DNA from 3 places in the Streptomyces sp. NPDC046939 genome. Region 2 is predicted to be linked to each of the others. Evidence: predicted binding sites of a transcription regulator. Region 2 holds the regulator's gene; each other region holds the start of a gene.
What was found. Region 2 encodes HrcA, which represses chaperone genes, less so after heat shock. Its sites were predicted from a motif close to TTNGCACTCNGNNNNNCNGAGTGCNAA; they were not measured.
Positions count from the first base shown of each region.

Region 1: groES (co-chaperone GroES) is a predicted target of HrcA. The motif match lies at 7,440-7,466, and genes of this name have one in related genera.
Region 3: groL (chaperonin GroEL) is a predicted target of HrcA. The motif match lies at 3,988-4,014, and genes of this name have one in related genera.

Region 1 is NZ_JBEYWV010000066.1:1,733-11,205, forward strand. It holds gene rimI (ribosomal protein S18-alanine N-acetyltransferase) at 1-297, shown strand, start outside; gene tsaD (tRNA (adenosine(37)-N6)-threonylcarbamoyltransferase complex transferase subunit TsaD) at 290-1,393, shown strand; gene ABZ877_RS39360 (hypothetical protein) at 1,390-1,638, shown strand; gene ABZ877_RS39365 (LCP family protein) at 1,772-2,767, shown strand; gene ABZ877_RS39370 (class I SAM-dependent methyltransferase) at 2,784-3,371, opposite strand; gene ABZ877_RS39375 (YciI family protein) at 3,471-3,827, shown strand; gene ABZ877_RS39380 (DUF6596 domain-containing protein) at 3,950-5,158, shown strand; gene ABZ877_RS39385 (methyltransferase domain-containing protein) at 5,190-6,407, opposite strand; gene ABZ877_RS39390 (polysaccharide deacetylase family protein) at 6,773-7,303, shown strand; gene groES (co-chaperone GroES) at 7,611-7,919, shown strand; gene groL (chaperonin GroEL) at 8,039-9,473, shown strand, end outside.
Region 2 is NZ_JBEYWV010000049.1:10,497-19,969, reverse strand. It holds gene ABZ877_RS37095 (PDZ domain-containing protein) at 1-2,976, opposite strand, end outside; gene ABZ877_RS37090 (hypothetical protein) at 3,006-3,524, opposite strand; gene ABZ877_RS37085 (16S rRNA (uracil(1498)-N(3))-methyltransferase) at 3,700-4,455, opposite strand; gene ABZ877_RS37080 (nitronate monooxygenase) at 4,452-5,525, opposite strand; gene dnaJ (molecular chaperone DnaJ) at 5,626-6,762, opposite strand; gene hrcA (heat-inducible transcriptional repressor HrcA) at 6,763-7,779, opposite strand; gene ABZ877_RS37065 (MBL fold metallo-hydrolase) at 7,944-8,684, shown strand; gene ABZ877_RS37060 (DUF3097 domain-containing protein) at 8,719-9,473, shown strand, end outside.
Region 3 is NZ_JBEYWV010000026.1:9,061-18,533, reverse strand. It holds gene ABZ877_RS26350 (trehalose-6-phosphate synthase) at 1-3, opposite strand, end outside; gene ABZ877_RS26345 (hypothetical protein) at 33-254, opposite strand; gene ABZ877_RS26340 (glucosyl-3-phosphoglycerate synthase) at 291-1,238, opposite strand; SAM riboswitch class I at 1,383-1,537, shown strand; gene thrC (threonine synthase) at 1,556-2,845, shown strand; gene ABZ877_RS26330 (MoaD/ThiS family protein) at 2,886-3,161, shown strand; gene ABZ877_RS26325 (cold-shock protein) at 3,604-3,813, shown strand; gene groL (chaperonin GroEL) at 4,146-5,771, shown strand; gene ABZ877_RS26315 (SigE family RNA polymerase sigma factor) at 5,977-6,474, shown strand; gene ABZ877_RS26310 (hypothetical protein) at 6,467-7,057, shown strand; gene ABZ877_RS26305 (mannosyltransferase family protein) at 7,097-8,260, shown strand; gene ABZ877_RS26300 (hypothetical protein) at 8,268-8,546, opposite strand; gene ABZ877_RS26295 (DUF397 domain-containing protein) at 8,591-8,800, opposite strand; gene ABZ877_RS26290 (helix-turn-helix transcriptional regulator) at 8,775-9,473, opposite strand, start outside.

The DNA.
Region 1 (9,473 bases), on a different contig from region 2:
GAGGGCGGCTCCGCCGACGGCGCCGACGTGCAGACCATCGCCGTGGCCCGCGACCACTGGGGCACCGGGCTCGGCGCCCGCCTCCTCACCGAGCTGCTGCGCCACGCCACCGCCTTCGAGGCGGCGGAGGTGATGCTGGAGGTCCGCGTCGACAACATCCGGGCGCAGAAGCTCTACGAGCGCTTCGGCTTCGAACCGATCGGCTTCCGCCGCGGCTACTACCAGCCGGGCAACGTGGACGCGCTCGTGATGCGCCTGAACACCAACACCGTGAGTGAAGAGAAGAACCATGGCTGACGAACCGCTCGTCCTCGGCATCGAGACCTCCTGCGACGAGACCGGCGTCGGCATCGTCCGCGGCACCACCCTGCTCGCCGACGCCGTCGCCTCCAGCGTCGACGAACACGCCCGCTTCGGCGGCGTCGTGCCCGAGGTCGCCTCCCGCGCCCACCTGGAGGCGATGGTCCCGACGATCCAGCGCGCCCTGAAGGACGCGGGCGTCACCGCGAAGGACCTCGACGGGATCGCCGTCACGGCCGGGCCCGGTCTCGCGGGCGCCCTGCTCGTCGGCGTGAGCGCCGCGAAGGCGTACGCGTACGCGCTCGGCAAGCCGCTCTACGGCGTCAACCACCTGGCCTCGCACATCTGCGTCGACCAGCTGGAGCACGGCCCGCTGCCCGAGCCGACCATGGCGCTCCTGGTCTCCGGCGGCCACTCCTCGCTCCTGCTCTCCAGCGACATCACCTCCGACGTGCGGCCGCTCGGCGCGACCATCGACGACGCGGCGGGGGAGGCGTTCGACAAGATCGCCCGCGTCCTGAACCTCGGCTTCCCCGGCGGCCCCGTCATCGACCGGTACGCCAAGGAGGGCGACCCCGACGCGATCGCCTTCCCGCGCGGTCTGACGGGCCCGCGCGACCCCGCGTACGACTTCTCCTTCTCCGGCCTCAAGACCAGCGTGGCCCGCTGGATCGAGGCCAAGCGGGCGGCGGGCGAGGAGGTGCCGGTGCGGGACGTGTCGGCGTCGTTCCAGGAGGCCGTCGTGGACGTGCTGACCCGCAAGGCCGTGCGCGCCTGCAAGGACGAGGGCGTCGACCACCTCATGATCGGCGGCGGCGTCGCGGCCAACTCGCGGCTGCGGGCGCTGGCCCAGGAGCGCTGCGAGCGGGCCGGCATCCGGCTGCGCGTGCCGCGCCCCAAGCTGTGCACGGACAACGGCGCGATGGTCGCGGCGCTCGGCGCGGAGATGGTGGCGCGGAACCGGCAGCCGTCGGCGTGGGACCTGTCGGCGGACTCGTCGCTGCCGGTGACGGAGACGCACGTACCGGGCCACGACCACGGTCATGATCACGACCACGTGCACGAGGTCAGCAAGGAGAACCTGTACTCGTGACAGTCGCGCTGATGTGGGAGGCACGGGCCGTCGTGGGCCGCGGCGACGATCTGCTCGCCTGGGTCCGGGCGCAGGAGCTGGCACGGGAGCCGCTGCGCCGCGAGACGCTCCGCGCCCCGCAGGACCGGGTCCTGGTCATCACGTGGTGGGACGCGGAGTACGACGCCGAGGTGCCCGAACTGCCGGAGCCGGACAGTGACTTGGTGACGCGGGCCGTCCACAGGTGGCGCTTCGAGGCGGTCTGAGCCGCACTGTTAAAACCGCCTGAATTTTCCGGTCCTGCGCCCCAAGTGGTTTACGCCTGTACTAATGCGGACTTATGTTCCGTGCGTGGCTGAGAAGAAACGGTTCGGCGGGCGTGTGGTGAAGGTGCGCGCGCTGAAGGTGGTGGCGATCGCCTTCGGCTGCGTCCTCGTGCTCGTCGGCGCCGGTGCGGGCTGGGCGTACTGGCACTTCGAGCACAACATACGCAGCGTCGACATCGACCGGGCGCTGGGCGCCGACCGCCCGGCCCGGCCGACACCCACCGCCGCGCCCTCCGCGTCGCAGGACACGGCCCCCGTCGACAAGGGCGTCCTCAACTTCCTCGTCCTGGGCTCGGACTCCCGTACCGGCGCGGAGAACAAGGCGCTCGGCGGCGGCGAGGACGGCGGCGCCCGCTCCGACACCGCGATGGTCGTCCATCTGAACGCGGACCGCACCGAGGCGACCGTCGTCAGCATCCCCCGCGACACCCTCGTCGAACGCCCCTCCTGCCCGACGGAGTCCGGCGGCACGACGGCGGTCGCGTACGACGTGATGTTCAACAGCGCCTACGCGGTCGGTGGCCCGGTCTGCGCGGTGAAGACCGTCGAACACCTCACCGGCGTCCGCATGGACCACTACCTTGAGATCGACTTCGCGGGGTTCGCGAAGCTCGTCGACGCGCTCGGCGGCGTGGACGTCACCACGACCGAGGACATCGACGACGACCTCAGCCACCTCCACCTCGAAGCCGGGGCCAACCACCTCGACGGCGAACAGGCCCTCGCCTTCGCCCGCACCCGCCACGGGGTCGGCGACGGCAGCGACCTCGGCCGCATCAAGCTCCAGCAGCAACTCGTGAAGTCGCTGGTCGGCAAGGTGTCGACGGATGGCCTCCTGACCGACCCCGCCCGCCTCTACCGCATCGCCGACGCGGCCACCGGCAGCCTCGTCGCCGACACCGGCCTCGACTCCCTCCCCGAACTGTCCGACCTGGCCCGCAGCCTGCGCGACCTGCCCGGCGACGCGGTGAGGACCGTCGTGATGCCGGTGGTCCCGGCCCCGACGGACGCGAACCGGGTGGTGGCGCGGGGGCCGGAGGCGCGGAAGCTGTGGGAGTCGCTGCGATGACCTACTGCTTCGTGCCCTACTGCTTCGTGTACGTCAACAGGTAGCGCCAGTACAGCAGTTGCCGCACCTCGCTGCCGGGCAGCAGGCGGGTCGCCTCCGCCCGGATCCGCGGCAACGTCATCTCCGGCTCCCGTACGGGCGCCCTGCGCGGCGGGGTGCGGACGCCGCGGGCGCGCTCGGTGGCGTACACCGCCGCGCGGGCCAGGGCGTTCGCCGGGGAGGCGAGCACGTCGACGTACGTGTGGCCCGCGTAGCAGCCGAGGACGAGAAGACGGCCGCCCGGCGCGAGCGCGTCGCGGAACCGGGTCAGCGTGGTGAACGGCATGTGGTGCAGGCTGGCCAGGCACGTGATCACGTCGTAGTGGCCGGGCGGCAGCGGCTCGGTCGCCGCGTCGGCGAGACGGAAGCGGGGGCCGCCGCCGCGCGCCTCGGCCGCGGCCAGCGTGTCCGGGTCGGGATCGAGCGCGTCGACCTTGCAGCCCCGGCCGACGAGACGGCGCGCGAAGCGGCCCGTGCCGCAGCCCACGTCGAGCGCGGTACGGGCGCCGGGCGGCACGTGACGCAGCAGGAGCCGGTGGTAGTGGTCGTTGTGATCGAACGGCATGAAAAAAATCCTCGGAGATTTCCGGTGCTCGTGTCGATGCCAAGGACGGCCGATCGACGCACCAGTGCAAGCACGTCCACGAGAGCACTGGAGACGATCATGCCCCGCTACCTGACGATGGTCCGCGTCGACGAGAACAACGCCCCCGAGGGCGGCCCCAGCGACGAGCTGATGCAGCGCATGGGCGCCCTCATCGAGGAGATGACCAAGGCCGGTGTCCTGCTCGACACGGCGGGCCTGACCCCGACCGCGCAGGGCAAGCGCGTGCACTACGACAAGGGCGAGATCAGCATCACGGACGGCCCCTTCACCGAGTCCAAGGAGGTCGTCGGCGGCTACGCGATCATCCAGGCGAAGGACGAGGCCGAGGTCCTGGAGTGGACCAAGCGGTTCCTGCGCGTCCACGGCGAGGAGTGGACCGTCACCTCCGAGATCCGCGAGATCGCGGAGGGCTGACCGGCCGGTCCGGGGCTTGGCCCGGGCCCCGCTCCGGTGTCTGATGGTGGGCTGTGACCGAGCAACACGCCACGGCCCGCCCGGACGCCGCCACCACCCGGGCCATCGAGACCGTCTTCCGCATGGAGGCCCCGCGCATCATCGCGGCCGTCACGCGCGTCGTGCGCGACGTCGGCATCGCGGAGGAGCTGGCGCAGGACGCGCTCGTCGCCGCCCTCGAACAGTGGCCGGAGTCCGGGGTGCCCGAGCGGCCGGGCGGCTGGCTCACCGCCGTCGCCCGGCGCCGCGCCGTCGACCTGGTGCGCCGCCGCGAGAACTACGCCCGCAAGCTCCAGGAGGTCGGCAGGGCCACCGAGTTCGCATACGAGGACCAGGGCCCCGCCGACCCGGACGACATCGACGACGACCTGCTGCGCCTGGTCTTCATGACCTGCCACCCGGTGCTGTCGGCCGAGGCCCGCGTCGCCCTCACCCTGCGCCTCCTCGGCGGCCTCACCACCGCCGAGACCGCCCGTGCGGTCCTCGCCCCCGAGCCGACGGTCGCCCAGCGCATCGTCCGCGCCAAACGCACCCTCGCCACCCGCAACGTCGCCTTCGAGGTGCCCGCGGGCCCCGACCGCGAGGCCCGCCTCGGCTCGGTCCTGGAGGTCATCTACCTGATCTTCAACGAGGGGTACGCGGCCACGGCCGGGGACGACTACCTGCGCCCCGGCCTGTGCGAGGACGCCTTGCGCCTGGCCCGCGTCCTCCAGTCGCTCATGCCCAAGGAGCCCGAGGTCCACGGCCTGGCGGCTCTCCTCGAACTCCAGTCGTCCCGCACGGCCGCCCGTACGGCCCCCGATGGCTCGCCCGTCCTCCTGAAGGACCAGAACCGGACGCGCTGGAACACGCTCCTGATCCGGCGCGGATTCGCCGCGCTCGGCCGCGCGGACGCGGTGGCGTCCGGGCCGCCGGGACCGTACGCGCTGCAGGCCGCCATCGCCGCGTGCCATGCGCAGGCGCACACCTACGAGGAGACCAACTGGGCCCAGATCGCCACCCTCTACGGCCTTCTCGCCGCACGCACCCCGTCCCCGGTGGTGCGGCTCAACCAAGCGGTGGCGGTCTCCATGGTCGACGGCCCGGCGGCGGCCCTGCCCCTGGTGGACGCGCTGGCCGACGAACCGGCCCTGCGCGGCTACCACTTGCTGCCGAGCGTCCGCGCGGACCTGCTCGAACGGATGGGGCGGGTGGAGGAGGCGCGGGAGGAGTACGGGAGGGCGGCGAAGCTGGCGCGCAATGAGCGGGAGCGCGCTTTCCTGCTGGCCAAATCAAGCCCCTCCGGCGTTTGAGGAGCGGGGGCCGGGGCGGAGCCCCGTGACCTCAGCCGAAAGTGACCGGCCCCCCGAGAAGCATGGTCGGCGCCCCGGCGACCCGCGTCAGAAACACCGTCACGGCCCGCTTCCCGTACGGCTTCGGCATGACCTTCCGCCGCAGCTCCTCCGGTTCAACGGCAGACCCCCGCTTCTTCACGGTCAGCACCCCGACCTCCCGCTCCCGCAGCAGCGCCTTCAGCTTCTTCACGTTGAACGGAAGCCGGTCCGTGATCTCGTACGCGGCCGCATACGGGGTCGGCCGCGCCTCGTCGCCGGTGACGTACGCGATGGTCTCGTCGATGAGCCCGCCGCCGACCTGCTCGGCCACCTCGGCGACGAGATGCGCCCGGATGACGGCGCCGTCGGGCTCGTACAGGTACCGCCCCACGGGCCGCACCCCGGGATCGGGAAGCCCGCGCCCGACCAGCTCCCGCGGCCCCGGCAGCAGCGTGGCCCGCATCCGCCCCGGCTCCGTGCCGAACCACAGCACGGCCTCCTTCACATCACCCCCGTCGGAGATCCACTCGGCGTCGGCCTCCGCCGGGATCGCCTCGTGCGGGATGCCCGGCGCGATCTTCAGCGCGGCGCGCGGGGCGGCGAGCGCGGCGGAGACGGCCCAGGACAGCGGCGGCGAGTAGGCCTCGGGGTCGAAGATCCGCCCGCGCTTGGCCGAGCGCCGGGCCGGATCGACGAAGACGGCGTCGTACGCGGACGTGTCCACCTCCGTCACATCGGCCTCCCGCACCTCGATGAGCCCGCCGAGGCCGAGCGCCTCGGCGTTGGCGCGGGCGACGGCACAGGTGTGCGGGTCCCGGTCGACGGCGAGCACCGAGATGCCCGCGCGGGCCAGGGCGATCGCGTCGCCGCCGATGCCGCAGCACAGATCGGCGACGGACCGGACGCCGAGCGCGCGGAACGAGGCGGCGCGATGGGCGGCGACCCCGGTACGGGTGGCCTGCTCGACCCCGTTCGGCGTGAAGTACATCCGGGCCGCGTCCCGCGCCCCGAACTTCGCCGCCGCCCGCTGCCGCAGCCGCGCCTGCGCGAGCGCCGCCGACACCAGCGCGGCGGGGTGCTCGCGGCGCAACCGGGTGGCGAGCGCCAGCTCCTGCGCCGGGTCGTGCTCGCGGAGCGCGTCGAGCAGGGCCTGCCCCTCGGGGGCGAGGAGGGCGCGGAAGTCGGCGGCGGCGTCGTCGGACGTGGCAGAGGAACTCACCCGCCCCATTGTGGGCCAGTCGGTGGACGGGCCGTGCGCGGTGCCGGTGTCGGCCCCTCACCAGGGCTCTGAGCTGCGAAGATGCGGCGTCATGCGACGAGTGCCGGTACGACAGGACGAAGGGGCCCGCGCGGAGCCGACGCGCCGCCCGTGCGGGCCGTTGCGAGGTACGCGGTGACCCGCGCCGGGACCCGCCGGTGACACCCCGCCGAGCCTTTCCCGCCCTCGTGGCGGCCGCCCTGCTCCTCACCGGCTGCGCCCCGTCCGTCGCCCCGATCGAACGGATGGGACGGAAGGCGGCGGAGCGCGTACGGCGCCATCACCCGGCCCCGGCGGCGGCGCCATCGGCAGGTACCGCGAGAACCGTCCCGCCGGTGATCGATCACATTCCCACCCGCGACAAGGTCGTCTTCCTGACCTACGACCTCGACGGCGACACACCGCCCGACCCCACCTTCCCGCGCCTGATCCGCAGCAGCCACCTCCCGTTCACCGTGTTCGCAGCGGGCCCGGGCCGCCACGACCCCGCGGGACACCTCCGCGCCCTTGGCGCCGGCATCGAGAACCGCACCCTCACCCACCCGTCCCTGCCCGGCCTCGGCTACGTCGAGCAGCACACCCAGATCTGCGCCCAGCAGGACAGCCTCAGGTCCCGCTTCGGCACGGCCCCGCGCCTGCTCCGCCCGCCATCGGGCGCGTACGACGCGACGACCCTGCGCGCGGCGGCGGCGTGCGGCATCGAGGCGATCGTCCTGTGGACCCACGAGGCGGGGCCCGACGCACACCGCCTCCGTCCGGGCGACATCATCCGTACGGGCACGGGCACGGGCGCGGCCCTGCCCGAGACGCTGACACAGATCCGGCGCCAGGGCTACAAACCGGCCCGCCTGGAGGACTACCTGTAGGCAAGCCCCGCTCAGGGGCGCGGGGAACGGCGCGACCAGCCACGGACAACCGGTATGCGGCGGCGGACCGGACCCCCTGCGGCGGGAAGCCGTCACACGCGCGGCCGCACTCGACCGACGCCGCGTCGGCAGACGATTGGCACTCCGCTTGACCGAGTGCTAATCGCGGTCATAGTCTCGACCCTGGCACTCGCCACCGGAGAGTGCCAACAGCGACGGGCAGGTCCGGCACCCGCGACGACGGATCCACCTGGTCGCCACCTCAGACTCTTAACCCCGTGAGATCTCCGAAGGGGGAGACCGGATCGTGACGACCGCCAGCTCCAAGGTTGCCATCAAGCCGCTCGAGGACCGCATCGTGGTCCAGCCGCTCGACGCCGAGCAGACCACGGCCTCCGGCCTGGTCATTCCGGACACCGCGAAGGAGAAGCCCCAGGAGGGCGTCGTCCTCGCCGTGGGCCCGGGCCGCTTCGAGAACGGCGAGCGCCTGCCGCTCGACGTGAAGTCCGGCGACATCGTGCTGTACAGCAAGTACGGCGGCACCGAGGTCAAGTACAACGGCGAGGAGTACCTCGTCCTCTCGGCCCGCGACGTGCTCGCGATCGTCGAGAAGTAAGCGGCCGACAAAGCAGCTTTTGATGTGAAGCGCGCCCCTGGCACCCGCGACCGTAAGAAGCCGGGGTCAGGGGCGTCCTTCGTTCACCCCTAGTTTTTCGAGAGGGCTGAAACGCTCCCATGGCGAAGATCCTGAAGTTTGACGAGGACGCCCGTCGCGCCCTCGAGCGCGGCGTCAACAAGCTTGCCGACACGGTCAAGGTGACGATCGGCCCCAAGGGCCGCAACGTCGTCATCGACAAGAAGTTCGGCGCTCCCACCATCACCAACGACGGTGTGACCATCGCCCGCGAGGTCGAGGTCGAGGACCCGTACGAGAACCTCGGCGCGCAGCTGGTGAAGGAGGTGGCGACCAAGACCAACGACATCGCGGGTGACGGTACGACCACCGCCACCGTGCTCGCCCAGGCCCTGGTCAAGGAGGGCCTGCGCAACGTCGCCGCGGGCGCTTCCCCGGCCGCCCTGAAGAAGGGCATCGACGCCGCGGTCAAGGCCGTGTCCGAGGACCTCCTCGCGACCGCCCGCCCGATCGACGAGAAGTCCGACATCGCCGCCGTCGCCGGTCTGTCCGCCCAGGACAACCAGGTCGGCGAGCTGATCGCCGAGGCGATGGACAAGGTCGGCAAGGACGGTGTCATCACCGTCGAGGAGTCCAACACCTTCGGCCTGGAGCTCGACTTCACCGAGGGCATGGCCTTCGACAAGGGCTACCTGTCGCCGTACTTCGTCACCGACCAGGAGCGTATGGAGGCCGTCCTCGACGACCCGTACATCCTGATCCACCAGGGCAAGATCTCCTCGATCCAGGACCTGCTCCCGCTCCTGGAGAAGGTCATCCAGGCCGGCGGCTCCAAGCCCCTCCTCATCATCGCCGAGGACGTCGAGGGCGAGGCCCTGTCGACCCTGGTCGTGAACAAGATCCGCGGCACGTTCAACGCCGTCGCCGTCAAGGCCCCCGGCTTCGGCGACCGCCGCAAGGCGATGCTCCAGGACATGGCCACCCTCACCGGTGCCACCGTCATCGCCGAGGAGGTCGGCCTCAAGCTCGACCAGGCCGGTCTGGACGTGCTCGGCTCCGCCCGCCGCGTCACCATCACCAAGGACGACACCACGATCGTCGACGGTGGCGGCAACAAGGCCGACGTCGAGGGCCGCGTCAACCAGATCAAGGCCGAGATCGAGAACACGGACTCCGACTGGGACCGCGAGAAGCTCCAGGAGCGCCTCGCGAAGCTCGCCGGCGGCGTCTGCGTCATCAAGGTCGGTGCCGCGACCGAGGTCGAGCTCAAGGAGAAGAAGCACCGTCTGGAGGACGCCATCTCCGCGACCCGCGCCGCGGTCGAGGAGGGCATCGTCTCCGGTGGTGGCTCCGCGCTCGTCCACGCCGTGAAGGTCCTGAACGACAACCTCGGCAAGGAGGGCGACGAGGCCACCGGCGTCTCCGTCGTCCGCCGCGCCGCCGTCGAGCCGCTGCGCTGGATCGCCGAGAACGCGGGCCTCGAGGGCTACGTCATCGTCTCCAAGGTCGCCGAGCTCGAGAAGGGCTCCGGCTACA
Region 2 (9,473 bases):
CCAGGTCCGTACGCCCACGACGGGCCCGATCCCGAGCGCCTTGATCGCCGCGGTGACGATGTCGCCGTCGGAGCCGGAGAACTCGTCGGCGACGGCGACGACGGGCCCCCGGGGCGCGTCCATCGGGTAGCTGAAGGGCCGGCTGCCGCGCGGTACGTCCCAGCCGACGACGCGCCGGGCGAGTTTCTCCACGACGAGCTGGGACGTGTGCCCGCCCCGGTTCTCGCGGATGTCGACGACAAGCCCTTCGTGGGCGACCTCGACGGCGAAGTCGCGGTGGATCTGGGCCCAGCCGGGCGCCTGCATGTCGGGCACGTGGAGGTACCCGAGCCGCCCGCCCGAGCACGAGTCGACGTAGGCGCGCCGGTCGGCGACCCACGCGTGGTACCGGAGGGGTTCCTCGTCGGCGACGGGCACGATGACGACGTGGCGGGGGTCGCCGCCGCCCGCCGGGGACACAGTCAGTTCGACGGGCTGTCCGGCCGTCCCGACGAGCAGCGGCGCGGGCCCCGTCACGGGGTCGACGGGCCGCCCGCCGACCGCCAGGATCGCGTCCCCGGCGCGCACGGCGACGCCGGGCGCGGTGAGCGGGGAGCGGGCGCGCGGGTCGGAGGTCTCCGAGGGCAGCACGCGGTCGACGACCCACCGGTGCGTGCCGTCGGGCCCGTCGGTGTGCCGGGAGATGTCGGCCCCGAGGAGCCCTTGCCGGCGCGCGGCGGAGCCGCCCCCGCCACCGGGGACGACGTAAGCGTGGGACGTCCCCAGTTCGCCCTGCACCTCCCACAGCAGGTCGACGAGGTCGTCGTGCGTGGCGATCTGGTCGAGCAGCGGCCGGTACCGGTCGAGGACCCCGTCCCAGTCGACCCCGTCCATGTCGGGCCGCCAGAAGTTGTCCCGCATGAGGCGTCCGGCCTCGTCGTACATCTGGCGCCATTCGGCGGCGGGTTCGACGCGCTGGCTGATCCGGGCGAGGTCGACGGTGATGTGGGTGTCGCTGTCGTCGTCGTGGGAGGGTCGCCGGTCGCTGGGTACGACCTTGAGCGCCTCGCCGGTCCACAGGAGGACCCGTTTGCCGTCGCCGGTGACCTCGAAGTGGTCGGCGTCGGAGCCGATCTCCTCGACGCGCTGCTGTACGAGGTCGTAGCGCTCGAGGCGGGTCTTGGGGTCGGGGTCTGCGCGGTCGGCGCGGGTGTCGCCGAGGACGCCGCGCACGGGGTGGCGCAGCCAGAGGACGCCGTCCTTGGCGGTCCGCAGCGTCGAGTAGCGGGCGGCCTCGACGGGGAAGGGCACGATCCGGTCGGCGAGCCCCTCGATGTCGACGCGGGTGACGGGCGTGCCCTCGCTGTCGGGCGTCTCGGAGCCGGGCGCGTCGCCCGTGTCGAAGGGGCGGCCGTGCCGCTGCGGTCCGAACGGCGAGGGTGTCGTCGCGGCGAGCGCGAGCAGATGCGGCCGGGAGCCGCTCACGAACGCGAGGTCGAAGGCGTGCTCGTCGTAGACGGGGTCGAAGGAGCGGGCGGAGAGGAACACCAGGTGCTTGCCGTCGAGGGTGAACGCGGGCGCGTAGTCCCGGAACCGGGGCGGGGTCGCCTCGGTGACGGCGAGGTCGGCGGTGTTGGCGAGCTTGAGCTGGCGCAGGCTGTGCGGTCCGGGGTGGGACCAGGCGAGCCAGGCGGAGTCGGGCGAGAAGGCGAGCCCGGTGGCGTGCCCGTCCTCGCTGCGGTCGACCTCGCGGACGTCGCCGGTGTCCCGTTCGACGAGCAGGATCCGTCCGTCGTGCGCGGCGACGGCGACGCGCCCGCCGTCCGGCGCGACGGTCAGCCCGAGGACGCGGCCGAGCCGCCCGGCCCCGAGCCGGCGCGGGGTGGCGCCGGGCGCGGCGCCGGTGGCGGGGGCGAACTCCAGGGCGTCGTCGCCCTCGGCGTCGGTCACCCACACGACGTGTTCCTCGCCGTCGACGCGGAAGGTGTGCGGCAGGCGGGCCCGTACGCCCGGCTCGGCCGCGAGGGCGCGGGCCGGGCCGCCGCGGTGGGTCACCCAGTGCACGGCCCCGCGCACGGAGACGGCGCTGCCGCGCCCGGTGTGGTCGGGCGAGGCGGCCCCGAACCAGTGGGCGGCGTCGACGGGGCGCGGCTGGAGGCGTGCGCGCTGTCCGCCGAGCCGCACGTCGACCGGGCGGGGTTCGGCCCCGTCCAGGTCGTCGACGAGCCACAGCCGCCCGGCGCTCGCGTAGGTGACGCGGGTGCCGTCGGTCGCGGCGTGCCGCGCGTAGAAGCCGTCGAGGGGGGTGTGGCGGCGCAGGTCGGAGCCGTCGGGCAGGGAGGAGTACAGCGCGCCCGTGCCCTCGTGGTCGCAGAGGAAGGCGACCCGGCCGCCGACCCACATCGGGTGCTCGATGTTCCCGGCGAGGTCGGTGTGGAGCCGGACGAAGTCGCCGCCGCCGTCCCGGTCGATCCACAGCTTGCCCGCGGTGCCGCCCCGGTACCGCTTCCAGTACGCGGCCTCGCGGCCCATCGGCGCGGAGACCAGGAGCACGGCGGAGTCCGGCCCGTACGCGACCCCGCCGACGGGCCCGTACGGCAGGATCTCGGCGGGGCCGCCGTCGAGCGGCACGGCGCGCGCCCAGCTCCGGCGCGCCGTGGCCTGTCCGTGCGTGCTGACGGCGAGGACCCGCCCGTCCGGGGTCCAGCCGCGCACGCCGGTGGTCCAACTGCCCCAGTAGGTGAGGCGGTCGGCCGCTCCGCCGTCGAGCGGCGCGACGTGCACCTCGGGCGCGCCGTCGCGCCGTGACGTCCAGGCGACCGTCGTGCCGTCCGGGGAGATCCGCGGGTGGTTCACGGGTACGTCGTCGGCGCTGACGCGCCAGGCGCGGCCGCCGTCGAGGGGCGCGGCCCACACGTCGTTCTCGGCGGTGAAGACCACCGTCTCGCCGTGCGGGTGCGGGAACCGGAGGTAGGCAGGGCTCGTCACCCGGCCCACTCTATGGGCCGGTCAGCGCTCGTTGCGGGTCATTTGCCCTGGAAGCACGAGCAGTTGGGGTCGGGGACCTTGACCGTCTGCGTCACGGTCTCGGTCACCGTGCGCGTCGCCCCCGGCTGGGGGGAGTGCGGCGCCGGCTGCTGCGGCTGCGGCTTGTTCGACGGCTTGGTGTACGAGTACGTGGGCCTGGAGCTGTTCGACGCGGCGCAGTTGCCGAGGACCTGGAGGCGGAACCACACCTTGTCGTCGACCCGCGCGATCGTGGTGCCGCGCACGCACTTGCCGGGCACGACCCCGTAGATCCATCCCTCGATCCTGATGTCCTTGCCGTCCCGGGTCCGGCCCCGGCAGTCGACCTTGACCTCGTCCGGCGTCGAACCTGCGGACGGGGAACGGCCGCTGTACGCCGCCGTGCAACTGATCCAGGACACCTGGGCGTGCGTCCGGTTCAACTCCGCGGTGGCCTGGGCGTCGGTGGTGGCGGCGACGTCGACCGTGTTCAGGTCGCCGTCGACCGGCTGGCACGCGACGGCCCCGCCCACCACCACGGCCGCAATACCGCCTACGGCGAGCAGTCGCGCGGGCCGCGACCGCCGCCGCGGCCCCGGGGCCCGTAACCGTCGCACATCCCTACTGATCCGCCTCATATCCCCCATGGACGGCAGAATGCCACCGGCTCCCCCGCGCGGGTAGAGCCGTTGCAGCCAGGGTTGCGCGCGCCTCTCAGCCCCAGCGTCCCGTGCGGCCGAGCAGCAGCGCGACGGCCGCCGTCCCGGCCGTCGAGGTCCGCAGCACACTGCGTCCGAGCCGGTACGGGCGCGCTCCCGCCTGCGCGAACACGGCCAGCTCCTCCGGCGACACCCCGCCCTCCGGACCCACGACCAGCACGATCTCACCGTCCGTCGGCAGCTCCGCCGAGGCGAGGGCGGTGCTCGGCGCGTCCCGGTCCTCGTGCAGGACGACGGCCAGATCCGCGTCGGCGAGCAGCGCCGCGACCTCCTTGGTGGACGCCGCCCCCGTGGTCTCGGGGAGCTCCGGGAAGCGGACCCGGCGCGACTGCTTGCCCGCCTCGCGCGCGGTGGCCCGCCACTTGTTCAGCGCCTTCGTCCCGCGCTCGCCCCGCCACTGCGTGACGCAGCGCGACGCCGCCCACGGCACGATCGCGTCGACGCCCGTCTCCGTCATCGTCTCCACGGCCAGCTCCCCGCGGTCGCCCTTGGGCAGCGCCTGCACGACGGTGATCCGGGGCCGCTCGACGGGCTCGGACCTGACCGGCCCCACCTCCACGACCAGCCGGTCCTTGCCCTCGGCCGCCGCGACGACGCCCTCGCTCCACTCCCCGCGCCCGTCCGTGAGGACCAGCGCCTCACCGGCCCGCAGCCGCTTCACGGAGACGGCGTGCCGCCCTTCCGCGCCGTCGAGCACGTACGTGCAGTCGCCCGGCACCGGTCCTTCGACCACGAACACCGGGGCGGTCACACGCCACCCCGCTGCCCCAGCGCGGCCTCGGCGGCGCCCAGTTCGGCGGCGAGGACCTCGACGAGCTGCCCGGCCGGCAGCTCACGGGCGAGGCGGTGGCCCTGGCCCGCCCACAGCGCCATGGCCTGCGGGTCACCCGCCTTCGCGGCGGCCTTGCGCACGGGTGACGTCATGTGGTGGACCTCCGGGTACGCGGCGGGCGCGTACGGTCCGTGCTCGCGCATGAAGCGGTTGACGAGCCCGCGCGCGGGCCGCCCGGAGAACGCCCGGGTCAGCTCGGTGCGGGTGAACAGCGGATCGGTCATGGCCTGTTTGTGGAGCGCGGGCGCGCCCGACTCGGGGGTCACCAGGAACGCGGTGCCGAGCTGGGCGAAATCGGCGCCGGCCGCGAGCACGGCGGCGATCTGGGCGCCGCGCATGATGCCGCCCGCCGCGACGATCGGGAGCGGGACCGCTTCCCGTACCTGCGCGATCAACGCGAGGAGGCCGATGCCGCTGCCGTCCGCCTCGGGGTTGTCGCGGTGGGTGCCCTGGTGGCCGCCCGCCTCGATGCCCTGCACGCAGACGGCGTCGGCGCCGGAGCGCTGTGCGGCGAGCGCCTCGTCGACGGTCGTCACGGTGACGGCGGTACGGGTGCCGGCCTTGCGCAGCGCGTCCACGACCTCGCGGACCGGGCAGCCGAACGTGAAGGTGACCAGCGGCACCGGGTCGTCGAGGAGGATGGCGAGCTTGGCGTCGTAGCCGTCGTCACGGCCGCTGTCGGGGTCGCCGAGCGGCGTCTCGTACCAGCGGGCCTCACCGGCGAGCTGATGGCGGTAGACGTCGACCGCCGCCGGGTCGGCGAGGTCGGGCTGCGGCATGAACAGATTGACCCCGAACGGCCGCGCCGTCAGCCCCCGCACCTGTTTGATCTCCTGGTACATCCCGTCCGCCGTCTTGTACCCGGCGGCGAGGAACCCGAGGCCGCCCGCCTCGGACACGGCCGCGGCGAGCGCGGGCGAGGACCCGCCGCCCGCCATGGGGGCCTGCACGATCGGACAGGGGCAGAGATCGGTCAGAGCGGAGGACATGACGGCATCGTGCCACGGACGCGTCCGGCGACCGAATCGGCGTTTCCGCCTGGCATGTGCCACCCCGCACGGGGTGGCACATGAGGCTCACGCTCAGGCGTCACCGCCCGTTGAAGGCGTCCTTCAGACGGGAGAACAAGCCCTGCTGGCCGGGCTGGAACTGGCCCGTCGGGCGTTCCTCGCCGCGGAGTTTGGCCAGCTCGCGGAGGAGGCGCTCCTGTTCGGGGTCGAGCTTCTGCGGGGTCATCACCTCGACGTGCACGATGAGGTCGCCCCGGCCGCCGCCGCGCAGGTGGGTGATGCCGCGCCCGTGCAGCGGGACCGACTGGCCGGACTGGGTGCCGGGCCGGATGTCGACCTCCTCCATGCCGTCGAGCGTCTCGAGCGGCACCTTCGTGCCGAGGGCCGCCGCCGTCATGGGGATGGTCACCGTGCAGTGCAGATCGTCGCCGCGCCGCTGGAAGACCGGGTGCGGCAGCTCGTGGATCTCGACGTACAGGTCACCGGCGGGACCGCCGCCGGGCCCGACCTCGCCCTCACCGGCGAGCTGGATCCGCGTCCCGTTGTCCACACCGGCCGGGATCTTCACCGTCAGGGTGCGGCGCGAACGGATCCGCCCGTCACCGGCGCACTCCGGGCACGGGGTGGGCACGACGGTGCCGAAGCCCTGGCACTGCGGGCACGGCCGGGAGGTCATGACCTGGCCGAGGAAGGACCGCGTGACCTGCGAGACCTCACCGCGCCCGCGACACATGTCACAGGTCTGCGCGGAGGTCCCGGGCGCGGCGCCCTCACCGCTGCACGTCGAGCAGACGACAGCCGTGTCGACCTGGATGTCCTTGGTGGTGCCGAAGGCGGCCTCGTCCAGCTCGACCTCGAGCCGGATCATGGCGTCCTGGCCCCGGCGCGTGCGCGAGCGCGGCCCGCGCTGCGACGCCGTCCCGAAGAACGCGTCCATGATGTCCGAGAAGTTCCCGAACCCGCCGGCGCCGAAGCCACCGGCCCCGCCGCCGCCCGACTGGGACAGCGGGTCGCCGCCGAGGTCGTAGACCTGCTTCTTCTGCGGGTCCGACAACACCTCGTACGCGGCGTTGATCTCCTTGAACCGCTCCTGCGTCTTCGGGTCCGGATTCACGTCCGGGTGAAGCTCACGGGCGAGCCTTCGGAAGGCCTTCTTGATCTCGTCCTGGGAAGCGTCGCGGCGCACGCCGAGTACGGCGTAGTAGTCCGTGGCCACTTACGACTCCGCCAGGATCTGTCCGACGTAACGTGCCACTGCGCGTACTGCTCCCATCGTTCCCGGGTAATCCATGCGGGTCGGTCCGACCACGCCGAGCTTGGCGACTGCCTCGCCGCCCGAACCGTAGCCGACCGACACGACGGACGTGGAGTTGAGTCCCTCGTGGGCGTTCTCGTGGCCGATGCGTACGGCCATGCCCGAATCACCCACCTCACCAAGCAGCTTGAGGAGCACGACCTGCTCCTCGAGGGCCTCCAGAACGGGCCGGATGGTGAGGGGAAAGTCATGTCCGAAGCGGGTGAGATTGGCGGTGCCGCCGATCATCAGCCGCTCCTCGGTCTCCTCGACCAGTGTCTCCAGAAGGGTGGAGAGCACCGTGGAGACCGTGCCGCGGTCCTCCGCCTCGAAGGCTTCGGGCAGATCCTGCACCAACTGCGGCACGTCGGCGAACTTGCGGCCCGCGACACGGCTGTTCAGCCGGGCCCGCAGATCCGCCAGGGACGGTTCGCCGAACGGCGCCGGGCAGTCGATCATCCGCTGCTCCACGCGCCCGGTGTCCGTGATCAGCACGAGCATCAGACGGGCGGGCGCGAGCGAGAGCAGCTCGACATGGCGCACGGTGGACCGCGTCAGGGACGGGTACTGGACGACCGCGACCTGCCGCGTCAACTGCGCGAGCAGCCGCACGGTCCGGCCGACGACGTCGTCGAGGTCGACGGCGCCCTCCAGGAAGTTCTGGATGGCGCGCCGCTCGGGCGCGGTCATCGGCTTCACCGCGGTGAGCTTGTCGACGAAGAGGCGGTACCCCTTGTCGGTGGGGATGCGCCCCGCACTGGTGTGCGGCTGGGCGATGAACCCCTCCTCCTCCAGGGCGGCCATGTCGTTGCGCACCGTCGCCGGTGAGACGCCCAGGCTGTGCCGCTCGGTCAGCGCCTTGGAGCCGACGGGCTCCTCGGTGCCGACGTAGTCCTGGACGATGGCGCGCAGCACTTCGAGCCTGCGTTCACTGAGCATCGGCGCACACCTCCAGCAACCGTCTCCGAGACCGCCGCGACCAGCGTCGCGATGATCGATGCGATCTTTCCGTTTTGGCACTCACTGCGCGCGAGTGCCAATCGTCCCCGGCTCAGTGTACGGCCGGTGGGTACGGACCAGGCAAGGCCGCTAGCGTCGACCTCATGAAAAGCACGGCGGACATCGACTGGCGGTCGGCGGGCTGGGAGGGACTGGCACCGCGCGTGGGCCGCGTCCGGCTGCCCGGCTGGGACTGCACGACCGGCCTCGTCGTGGGCGACGACGCGGCCCTGCTGATCGACACCGGCTCCTCCCTGCGCGAGGGGGCCCGCCTGCGCGCGGACACCCGCCGCCTGCTCGGCGCGCGCACGCGTGTGGCGCACATCGCGCTCACCCACCCCCACTTCGACCACGTCCTCGGCACGGCCGCCTTCGCGGGCGTCGAGGTGTACGGGGCCGCGGGCATCGACACCGTCCTCGCCGGGGACGGCGCGGACACCCTGCGCGCCGACGCGGTCCGCCACGGCGTGGACCCGGACGCGGCGGCCGAGGCGGCGGACGTCCTGGTCACCCCGGCCCACCGCATCTGCGGCGAACGCACGCTCGACCTGGGCGGCGGCGTCCAGGTCCTGCTCGCGAACGTCGGCCCCGGCCACACCGCCCACGACCTGGCGGTCCTGGTCCCCGGGCCGGAGATCGTCTTCTGCGGCGACCTGGTCGAGGAGTCCGGCGAACCCCAGGCGGGCACGGACGCGTCCCCGCGCCTGTGGCCGGAGGCGCTGGACCGGCTGCTCGCCCTGGGCGGCGACGACGCGCGCTACGTCCCCGGGCACGGATCGGTGGTGAATGCCGACTTTGTCCGCGAGCAGCGCGCCACATTGGCGGCGAGATTCGGCGTGTCGTAGCCCGTACGGACGGGCTTCTCCTATCGTCGGCCGAATGCGCCAGTACAGCCCTGACCTCACGCCGCCCTGGAAGCGGAAGACGTCCGTCCCCGAGGTCCCGGCCGAGCCGGACCTCGTGGTCGAGGAGGTCACCACGGGCTTCTGCGGAGCGGTCGTCCGCGTCGAGAAGACGGCGCAGGGCCCGACAGTGACCCTGGAGGACCGCTTCGGCAAGCACCGCGCGTTCCCGATGGAGCCGCGCGGCTTCCTCCTGGAGGGCAAGGTCGTCACCCTGGTCCGCCCCTCGGCGTCCGCGGCCCCCGCGCGTCCGACCCGTACGGCGTCCGGGTCGGTCGCCGTACCGGGCGCCCGCGCGCGTGTCGCCCGCGCGGGCCGCATCTACGTCGAGGGCAAGCACGACGCCGAGCTGATCGAACGCGTCTGGGGCGACGACCTGCGCATCGAGGGCGTGGCGGTGGAGTTCCTGGAGGGCGTCGACGACCTCCCGGCGATCGTCGCGGAGTTCGCCCCGGGCCCGGACGCGCGCCTCGGCGTACTCGTCGACCATCTGGTCCCCGGTACGAAGGAACACCGCATCGCGCAGTCGGTCACCAGCCCGCACGCCCTGGTCGTCGGCCACCCCTACATCGACATCTGGGAGGCCGTGAAACCGTCCTCCGTCGGCATCGACGCCTGGCCCCGCGTCCCCCACGGCCAGGACTGGAAGACGGGCGTCTGCCGAGCGCTCGGCTGGCGCGTCGCGAACACGGGCGAGGCGTGGCAGCACATCCTGTCCCGGGTCCGTTCGTA
Region 3 (9,473 bases), on a different contig from region 2:
CATATGGGCACGCTAGCCCGGCTCGGCCGGGTTCAAACGCGGCGGCGGCTGCGCGCGGCTCCGAGGCCGAGCGCGCCGAGTGCGCACAGGGAGATGCCGAACCCGCTGTAGAGCCAGAGCCGGGAGTGTCCGGCGTCCGTGGCCGCGTCCCGGTGCACGCCCCGTTCGGCGGCGACGGCGGCGGTGGGGTTCATGACGAGGGCGGCCACCGCCGCCGCCGTCATCATCATGCTGGTGAGGTGTTTGAGCCGCATGAGGGCAATCTAGGCAGGTTTTATGACCGCGCGCCCTTACGCCACGCGACGCCGCGCATACTCGCTGATCTCGGCCATCGGCGGACGCTCCTCGGTGTCGACGGCGTACGTCCTCGGTTCGAAGCGGCTGTCGCCGCGCTCGAACTGGGTGAGCTCGGGCCGCACCAGGTGGCCGCGGGCGAGCCGCACCTGGGCGGTGCGGTAGATGGCCGCCGCCATCCGGCCGAGCGCGAGCCCGTCCTGGTGGCGGTGGATGCGCACCCCGACGTCGACCTGGGCGAGCGCGCCGAGGCCGACGGTGTGCAGCGCGTCCACGAGCAGCCCGAGTTCGACGCCGTAGCCGACGGGGAACGGCAGCCGTTCGAGGAGGGACCTGCGGGCCGCGTACTCGCCGCCAAGGGGCTGGACGAAACCGGCCAGGCGCGGCCAGTGCAGATTGAGGACGGGGCGGGCCATCAGCTCGGTGACGCGGCCGCCCTGCCCGGCGGCCTGGCCGAGCGGGCGGTCGTACATCGCCTTGACGAAGCTGACGTCCGGGTCGGTGAGGAGCGGGCCGACGATCCCGGAGACGAAGTCCGCCGAGAACTCCCGCAGGTCGGCGTCGACGTAGCAGACGATGTCGCCGCTCGTGACGTACAGGGAGCGCCACAGCACCTCGCCCTTGCCGGGCCGGGCCGGTATGCGTGGCAGGACGGTGTCCCGGTGGACCACGCGCGCCCCGGCCGCCGCGGCGACCTCGGCGGTGCGGTCGGTGGAGCCGGAGTCGAGGACGACCAGTTCGTCGACGAGGGGGACCGTCTCCGTCATCAGCTCGCGCCGGATGATGCGAACGATGTCGCCGACCGTCGCCTCCTCGTCGAGCGCGGGCAGCACGACGCTCACCGTCTGGCCGGACGCGCGCTTCGCCGCGACGAGCTGGTGCAGCGGGCGGTCGGCCACGGACCAGGAGCGCTGTTCGAGCCAGCGTTCGACTTCTTCCAGCACGGTCGGTGGCTCCTTCGGGGGCGTGGGATGTGATCCATCTCGCGGTTCGGACGACTATCTCAAGGGTCCGGGCCTTCGGTTACAGTCTTGAACAAGGCCGGTGACCATCGCATGCCGGGGTCGCCGCGCCGGACAACCACATACCGCTCATCCAGAGGGGCAGAGGGATACGGCCCGTTGAAGCCCCGGCAACCCTCCAGCCGGTCTCGTAGGACACCGCAACGTCCACCGCGAGGCTCCCGGCTAGGGAAGGTGCCAAATCCGTCTCGCGGCGAGATGCGCCGCGAGGAAGATGAGGAGAAAGGGCCTCGCCTCTCATGGCTGTACAGACTGTCGCCACCCCCGCCAGGACCGTCGATCTCGGTCCGGCTTCCGGGCTCTCCTGCCGCGAGTGCGGCACCACTTTTGACCTTGGTCCCATCTTCGCCTGTGCCGAGTGTTTCGGCCCGTTGGAGGTCGCGTACGACCTTCCGGCCGGTGACCCGGAGGCGCTCCGCAAGCGGATCGAGGCGGGCCCGGCCAACCTCTGGCGCTACGCCCCGCTGCTTCCCGTCCCGGCCGACGTCGCCGAGAAGCCGAACCTGAACCCCGGCTGGACCAAGCTCGTCAAGGCAGACAACCTCGCCCGGGAACTCGGCGTCGAGCAGGGCAAGCTGTTCGTCAAGGACGACTCGGGCAACCCCACGCACTCCTTCAAGGACCGCGTCGTCGCCCAGGCCATCGAGGCCGCGCGCGCCTTCGGCTTCACCACCCTCTCCTGCTCCTCCACCGGCAACCTGGCCGGCGCCGTCGGCGCCGCCGCCGCCCGGGCGGGCTTCCGCTCCTGCGTCTTCATCCCGCACGACCTGGAGCAGGGCAAGGTCGTCATGGCCGGTGTCTACGGCGGTGACCTCGTCGCCATCGAGGGCAACTACGACGACGTGAACCGCTTCTGCTCCGAGCTGATCGGCGACCCGCTCGGCGAGGGCTGGGGCTTCGTCAACGTGAACCTGCGCCCGTACTACGGCGAGGGCTCCAAGACGCTCGCCTACGAGATCTGCGAGCAGCTCGGCTGGCGCCTGCCCGACCAGCTGGTCATCCCGATCGCGTCCGGGTCGCAGTTCACGAAGATCGACAAGGGGCTCCAGGAGCTGATCAAGCTCGGGCTCGTCGAGGACAAGCCGTACAAGCTGTTCGGCGCGCAGGCCGAGGGGTGCTCGCCGGTCTCGGTCGCGTACAAGGGCGGCCACGACGTGGTGCGGCCGCAGAAGCCGAACACCATCGCCAAGTCCCTCGCCATCGGCAACCCGGCCGACGGTCCTTACGTCCTCGACATCGCGCGCCGCACGGGCGGTGCCGTGGAGGACGTCAACGACGAGCAGGTCGTCGAGGCGATCAAGCTGCTCGCGCAGACCGAGGGGATCTTCGCGGAGACCGCCGGTGGGGTGACGGTCGGCGTCACCAAGAAGCTCATCGAGGCGGGGCTGATCGATCCGTCCCTGACGACGGTCGTCCTGAACACGGGTGACGGTCTCAAGACGCTTGACGCCGTCGCCGAGACCTCACAGGCCACGGCGACCATCAAGCCGTCCCTCGACGCGTTCCGGGCCGCCGGCCTCGACCACTGAGCCCCCCTCACCCGCAGCCCAGTCCCAGGAGTTTGCCAGCATGAGCGTCAACGTTCGGATTCCTACCATCCTGCGCACCTACACCGGCGGGGCCGCCGAGGTCGCCGCCGAGGGCGGGACCCTCGGGGAGGTCATCGCCGACCTGGAGAGGAACCACACCGGGATCGCCGCCCGCGTCCTCGACGACCAGGGCAAGCTGCGCCGGTTCGTCAACGTCTACGTCAACGACGACGACGTCCGCTTCGAGCAGGGCCTCGACACCGCCACGCCGGACGGCGCCGGCGTGTCGATCATTCCCGCCGTCGCCGGCGGCTGATCCGGCCCTGTCCGGCCCCCGCGCACGCTGCGTCACCCCGATTGCCCCCTCCGCGAGAGAAGCGGAGGGGGCAATTCTGCATGGTTGAGCGCGGTACAGTTGGGGAAGCTGCCTCCTTTCCCCGCGTGGTGCATGACGGGCGCATATGAGTTTCCGCTCGGGACGCGACAAGAAGCAGCCAAAGTGTCGAACCCCTTCGGGCCTTTTACGGCATTTACCCGGCCCGAGTTGCCCTGGGATCCGGTGAGTTGGCCCGGTTTCCCCGTTCGAGGGTGCCCAGATTTCTCGTCCGATTGACCTGTTGCAGACGGCAGTTGGGCAGATACATTCAGCCGCGGTCGACGCGTTCCGGCGCACACCCCCACCCATTGGGGAGGGTGAGGTCTGACCCGGATCCGCGAAGTGCGGATCTGTGCAAGGGCCAGTAATAGGGGAGTTAGGCATGGCTCAGGGCACCGTCAAGTGGTTCAACGCGGAGAAGGGGTACGGCTTCATCGCGGTCGACGGTGGTGCGGATGTATTCGTCCACTACAGCGCGATTCAGATGGACGGCTACCGCACCCTCGAAGAGGGTCAGCGAGTGGAGTTCGAGATCTCGCAGGGCCAGAAGGGGCCGCAGGCCGACATGGTCCGTCTGGCCGCCGCCGGCTGAAGCGCGTCGCGACTGACAGGCTTCGTACGAGACGAAGGGTCCGTGTTTCCCCGAGGGGGCACGGGCCCTTCGTCGTGCCCGGGGGCGCCCGGACCGCGCTCCGTGCTGCGCGCGCCCCCCGCCGATCTGTGGTAGCCGCTTGCACTCGCATGGGTCGAGTGCTAATCATTGGGCTTAGCACTCTCCCAGTGAGAGTGACAGAACTTGGATCGGGTCGGTGAGGTCCGGGGGCCGGTGGGGCAAGGAACCACGAGGCTCGGGGGCCGTCCGTCGCGGGCGCCAGCACGGTCCGTTTGCTTGCTTTTCCACCCCGTCCGGGAGGACCACTTCACATGGCCAAGATCATCGCGTTCGACGAGGAGGCACGGCGCGGCCTCGAGCGCGGCATGAACCAGCTCGCCGACGCCGTCAAGGTGACCCTGGGCCCCAAGGGTCGCAACGTCGTCCTCGAGAAGAAGTGGGGCGCCCCCACGATCACCAACGATGGTGTGTCCATCGCCAAGGAGATCGAGCTCGAGGACCCGTACGAGAAGATCGGCGCCGAGCTGGTCAAGGAGGTCGCGAAGAAGACGGACGACGTCGCCGGTGACGGCACGACGACCGCGACCGTCCTGGCCCAGGCCCTGGTCCGCGAGGGCCTGCGCAACGTGGCCGCCGGTGCCAACCCCATGGCCCTGAAGCGCGGCATCGAGAAGGCCGTCGAGGCCGTCTCCGCCGCCCTGCTCGAGCAGGCCAAGGATGTCGAGACCAAGGAGCAGATCGCTTCGACGGCCTCCATCTCCGCCGCCGACACCCAGATCGGCGAGCTCATCGCCGAGGCCATGGACAAGGTCGGCAAGGAAGGCGTCATCACCGTCGAGGAGTCCCAGACCTTCGGTCTGGAGCTGGAGCTCACCGAGGGTATGCGCTTCGACAAGGGCTACATCTCGGCGTACTTCGCCACCGACATGGAGCGGATGGAGGCGTCGCTCGACGACCCGTACATCCTCATCGTCAACTCCAAGATCGGCAACGTGAAGGACCTCCTCCCGCTCCTGGAGAAGGTCATGCAGTCGGGCAAGCCGCTGCTGATCATCGCCGAGGACGTCGAGGGCGAGGCCCTGTCGACCCTGGTCGTCAACAAGATCCGTGGCACCTTCAAGTCCGTCGCCGTCAAGGCCCCGGGCTTCGGTGACCGCCGCAAGGCCATGCTCGGCGACATCGCCATCCTCACCGGTGGCACCGTCATCTCCGAGGAGGTCGGCCTCAAGCTGGAGAACGCCGGTCTCGACCTGCTCGGCCGCGCCCGCAAGGTCGTCATCACCAAGGACGAGACGACGATCGTCGACGGCGCCGGTGACACCGACCAGGTCCAGGGTCGCGTCAACCAGATCCGTGCCGAGATCGAGAACAGCGACTCGGACTACGACCGCGAGAAGCTCCAGGAGCGTCTGGCGAAGCTGGCCGGCGGCGTGGCCGTCATCAAGGCCGGTGCCGCCACGGAGGTCGAGCTCAAGGAGCGCAAGCACCGCATCGAGGACGCCGTGCGCAACGCGAAGGCGGCCGTCGAGGAGGGCATCGTCGCCGGTGGTGGCGTGGCCCTGCTGCAGGCCTCCGCGGTCTTCGAGAAGCTGGAGCTGGAGGGTGACGAGGCGACCGGCGCCAACGCCGTGAAGCTCGCCCTGGAGGCCCCGCTCAAGCAGATCGCCGTCAACGGTGGTCTCGAGGGTGGCGTCGTCGTGGAGAAGGTGCGCAACCTGGCCGTCGGCCACGGTCTGAACGCCGCCACGGGCGAGTACGTCGACATGATCGCCGAGGGCATCCTCGACCCGGCCAAGGTGACGCGCTCCGCGCTGCAGAACGCCGCGTCGATCGCCGCGCTGTTCCTCACCACCGAGGCCGTCATCGCCGACAAGCCGGAGAAGGCCGCTGCCGCGGGCGCTCCGGGCGGCATGCCGGGCGGTGACATGGACTTCTGATCCGGCCTCCGTACCGGTTCAGCTCGTCTGTTCGTCCCGAGGGCGGCACTTCCTCCACCAGGAGGGGGTGCCGCCCTCGGGCGTTGTCGGGTTAAGGTCCCCGAAATTCCTCTCACGCGTGTCAACCGGCGTCCGGCCGCCAGGTCTATAGATCACGACAGCACGGTCGGACAGCACACGGTCGGGAACCACAGGGAGCACGGCGTTGACCGCAGAGGAGTTCGAGGAGTTCTACGCCCATGCGGTCGGGCGGCTCACCGGGCAGCTTTACGTCATGCTCGGCGACGCCCAGGAGGCGCAGGACGTCGTGCAGGAAGCGTTCGTGAAGGCGTGGAGCCGGCGCGGACGCCTCGACCGGGAGGCCGCCCCCGAGGCGTGGATCAGGACCGTGGCCTGGCGGCTCGCGATACGGCGCTTCAAGAAGCTGCGCCGCAGCGAGCAAGCCTGGCTGCGGCACGGCGCCGCGCCGCACGTCGGCGCGCCCGACCCCGGTTCCGTGGCCCTCGTCGAGGCGCTGAAGGAGCTTTCCCCGCAGCAGCGCAGGGTCGTCGCCCTGCACTACATCTGTGATCTCTCCGTGGAGCAGATCGCGGGCGAGACCGGGTTGTCGACCGGCACCGTGAAGACCCATCTGTCCCGGGGCAGGACCGCCCTGGCCGCCCGTATGCAGGACCCGCGCGCGCAGGAGGCACACCGTGACTGAGCACCGCGACGAGCCCGGCCTCGCCGAGGCGCTCAAGGAACTGGCCGCGTCCGGCGGGCGCGCCACCGTGCCGCTGCCGGGCCCCGTGGTCCGGGCGCGCGGCGACCGGCTGCGGCAGCGCCGGTTCGCCGTCGCGGCGGCCACGGCCGTCGTGCTCTGCGCCGGGGCGGGCGGCGGCGTCGCGCATCTCCTCGCGGACGGGCCGGGCACGGTCCAGCCCGCGCGGACCGGGGTGCCGAGGCCCGCGCCGTCGTCGGGCCCGCCGTCGACGGCACAGGCCACGCCGACGTCCCCGCCCGACGCGTCACCGACCGCGTCCTCGACGGAGACGGAGACGGGGACGGCGACCGGTGCCTCGACCGGGACCGCGACCTCATCCTCCTCCGGGACCGGGACCGGGACCGGGACCGGGACCGCGACCGAGACGGAGACCGGGGCCTCGGCCGGGACCTCGTCCTCCTCCTCCACCTCCTCCACCTCCTCAGCGGGCTCGTCCGGCTTCACCGCGCCCCCGACCTCCCTGCGGACCTCGTCACCCCCCACCTCGGACCCGCAGCGGACGTCTCCGCCCGACCGCCCCTGAGACCTCCCCCCACACGCACGACCCGAACGGAGCTCCCGTATGCCCGCGGCCCTTCTGGAAGCGCCGTCCATACCCACCCGGGCCGCCGCGCCCCGGCGCCGGCCGAGGCGCCCGCGGCTGAACCCGCTCGACCGGACGGTGCTGCGGATCTACCTGCTCACCCGGCTCGGGCTGCTCCTGACCGCGTACTGCGTGACCCGGCTCTTCCCCGCGTCCCCCGACGCCAAGGAGGCCCGGCCGCTGCTCTCGGCGTTCCAGCAGTGGGACTGGGCGCACTACCGGACCATCGCCGAGTTCGGCTACTTCCACGGCGCGGACAACACCGAGGCGTTCTTCCCGGGCTTCCCGCTCGTGCTCCGCGCCGTCCACACGGTCGTGCCCGACTGGACCGCCGCCGGACTGCTGATCTCGTTCGTGTCGGGCGCGGTCGCCGTCCTCGCCCTCGCCCGCATCGCCGGTCCGGTGGTCGGCGGCCGGGCTGTGCTGCTCCTGCTGCTGTCGCCCTGCTCCGTCTTCCTGGCCGCCGGGTACACGGAGTCGCTGTTCCTCGCGTTCGCGCTGCCCGCGTTGCTCGCCGGGCGGCGCGACAAGTGGGCCCTCGCGGCGTTCCTCACCGCGACCGCCACGGCCGTACGGGTCAGCGGGCTCTTCCTGGCGGCGGCGCTGCTCGTGCAGTTCCTCGTCGCGCACGGCCCCGGCCGGCGCTGGCGGCGGCTGCCGTGGCTGGCGCTGCCCGCCGTGCCCGTCCTCGCGTACACCGTGTATCTGTACGCGGAGACCGGCGACTGGATGGCGTGGAAGCACGCGGAGGAACGCGGCTGGTACCGCACGTTCCACTCGCCGTGGCAGGCGTGGGCGCACACCTGGGACGCCGCGTTCGACGGCGCCTACGCCACCGGGTACGCCGTCATGTGCCAGGCCGAACTCCTCGCCATGCTGCTCGGGCTGGCCCTGTTCGCCTGGCTGCTCCGCCGTCGCCGCTGGGCCGAGGCGACGTACATCGCGCTGACGCTGTGGGCGCTCGGCACGTCCTACTGGTACACGTCCGTGCCCCGCGCGACGCTCCTGTGGTGGCCGCTCTGGGCGGGCCTCGCGGCCTGGACGGTGCGCAGCCAGCGGGCCACGTACGTCTGCCTGTGCGTGGTCGCTCCGCTGTCGACCCTGTACGCGGTGACGTTCCTGTCGGGCCGCTGGGCCGGGTAGCGGCGCCCTACCGGAGCGGCGACTCCTGGTAGCTGTTCCAGGCGTCCCGGCCCGCCTGCGCCGCGCTCTGCGCCTGATGGAAGGCGCGCGACGCCATCTCGGCGGGCGGCACCTCCCAGGCGCCGGTCCACGTACGACCGGCCCGCACCACCTCGTACGCGAGGACGCCTACGCCGACGGTGGACACGAGCAGCCCGGCGCCCCACAGCGCGGCCCCGGTCACGAGCCGCCGCTGGTTCGGCCGGAACTCCGTCCAGGAAATCTTCGAAAACGTGCTGTCAGCCATGGGGCCAGGATGAGGCAGGCTCGCCCTGGCCGCGACTGGACTGATCAGCGCTGACGCAGACCCGCGACGAAGGCGGACCAGGTCTCCGCCCGGAGCACGAGCCTCGGGCCGGCCGGGTTCTTGGAGTCGCGGACCGGGACCAGTCCGGGGAAGTCGGTGGCGACTTCCAGGCAATTACTGCCCTCGCCGCCGCTGTACGTGGACTTGCGCCAGGTGGCCGATGTCAGGTCAGGCTCGGGGCTCGTGATCTTCATGCTCGTAATCCTCTGCCACTGAGGTAATCAGGGCCAGAGACTGGTTCGGGGTGAGCGCGTTGGCCCTGAGTAGATCGTAGGAGAGCTGGTGGCGGGCGGTCGTGGCTGGGTCGTCCAACAGGCGTCCGGTGCCGGGGGCTTCGATGAAGGACAACGGGGGTGCGTCGTTGAAGTGCATGAGCTTGAGCGCGCCGTGCAGTGAGGCGTGGGCGCCCGCCGCGAACGGGAGGACCTGCACGACTACTCGTCGCTGTCCGATCAGCTCGGCGATGTGGCGCAGGTTCGCCGCGATCACCGCGGGGCCGCCGACCGGCCGACGCAGCGCCGCCTCATCCAGGACGGCCCACAACAACGGCTTTGTTGGGTCGTCGAGGAGCCGGGCGCGCTCCATCCGGGCGTTCAGCAGCTTGTCGATCGCCTCGTCGGCCGCGGTGGGCTGGTAGTCCAGGAACACCGCGCGGGCGTACTCCGGCGTCTGGAGCAGGCCGGGGATGAGCATGCCCCCGTACTCCATGATCGAGGTCGCCAGGGCCTCCGCCTCGGCCGCCTCCGCGAACTGTTCGGGATGCTTCGACGCGTTCGCCTTGACGCAATGGCGTACGAAGAAGCTGCCCATGTTCAGCGCCTCATCCAGGCGCGGCGCCATGTCCGGCAGGATGCGCCGCGTACCCGC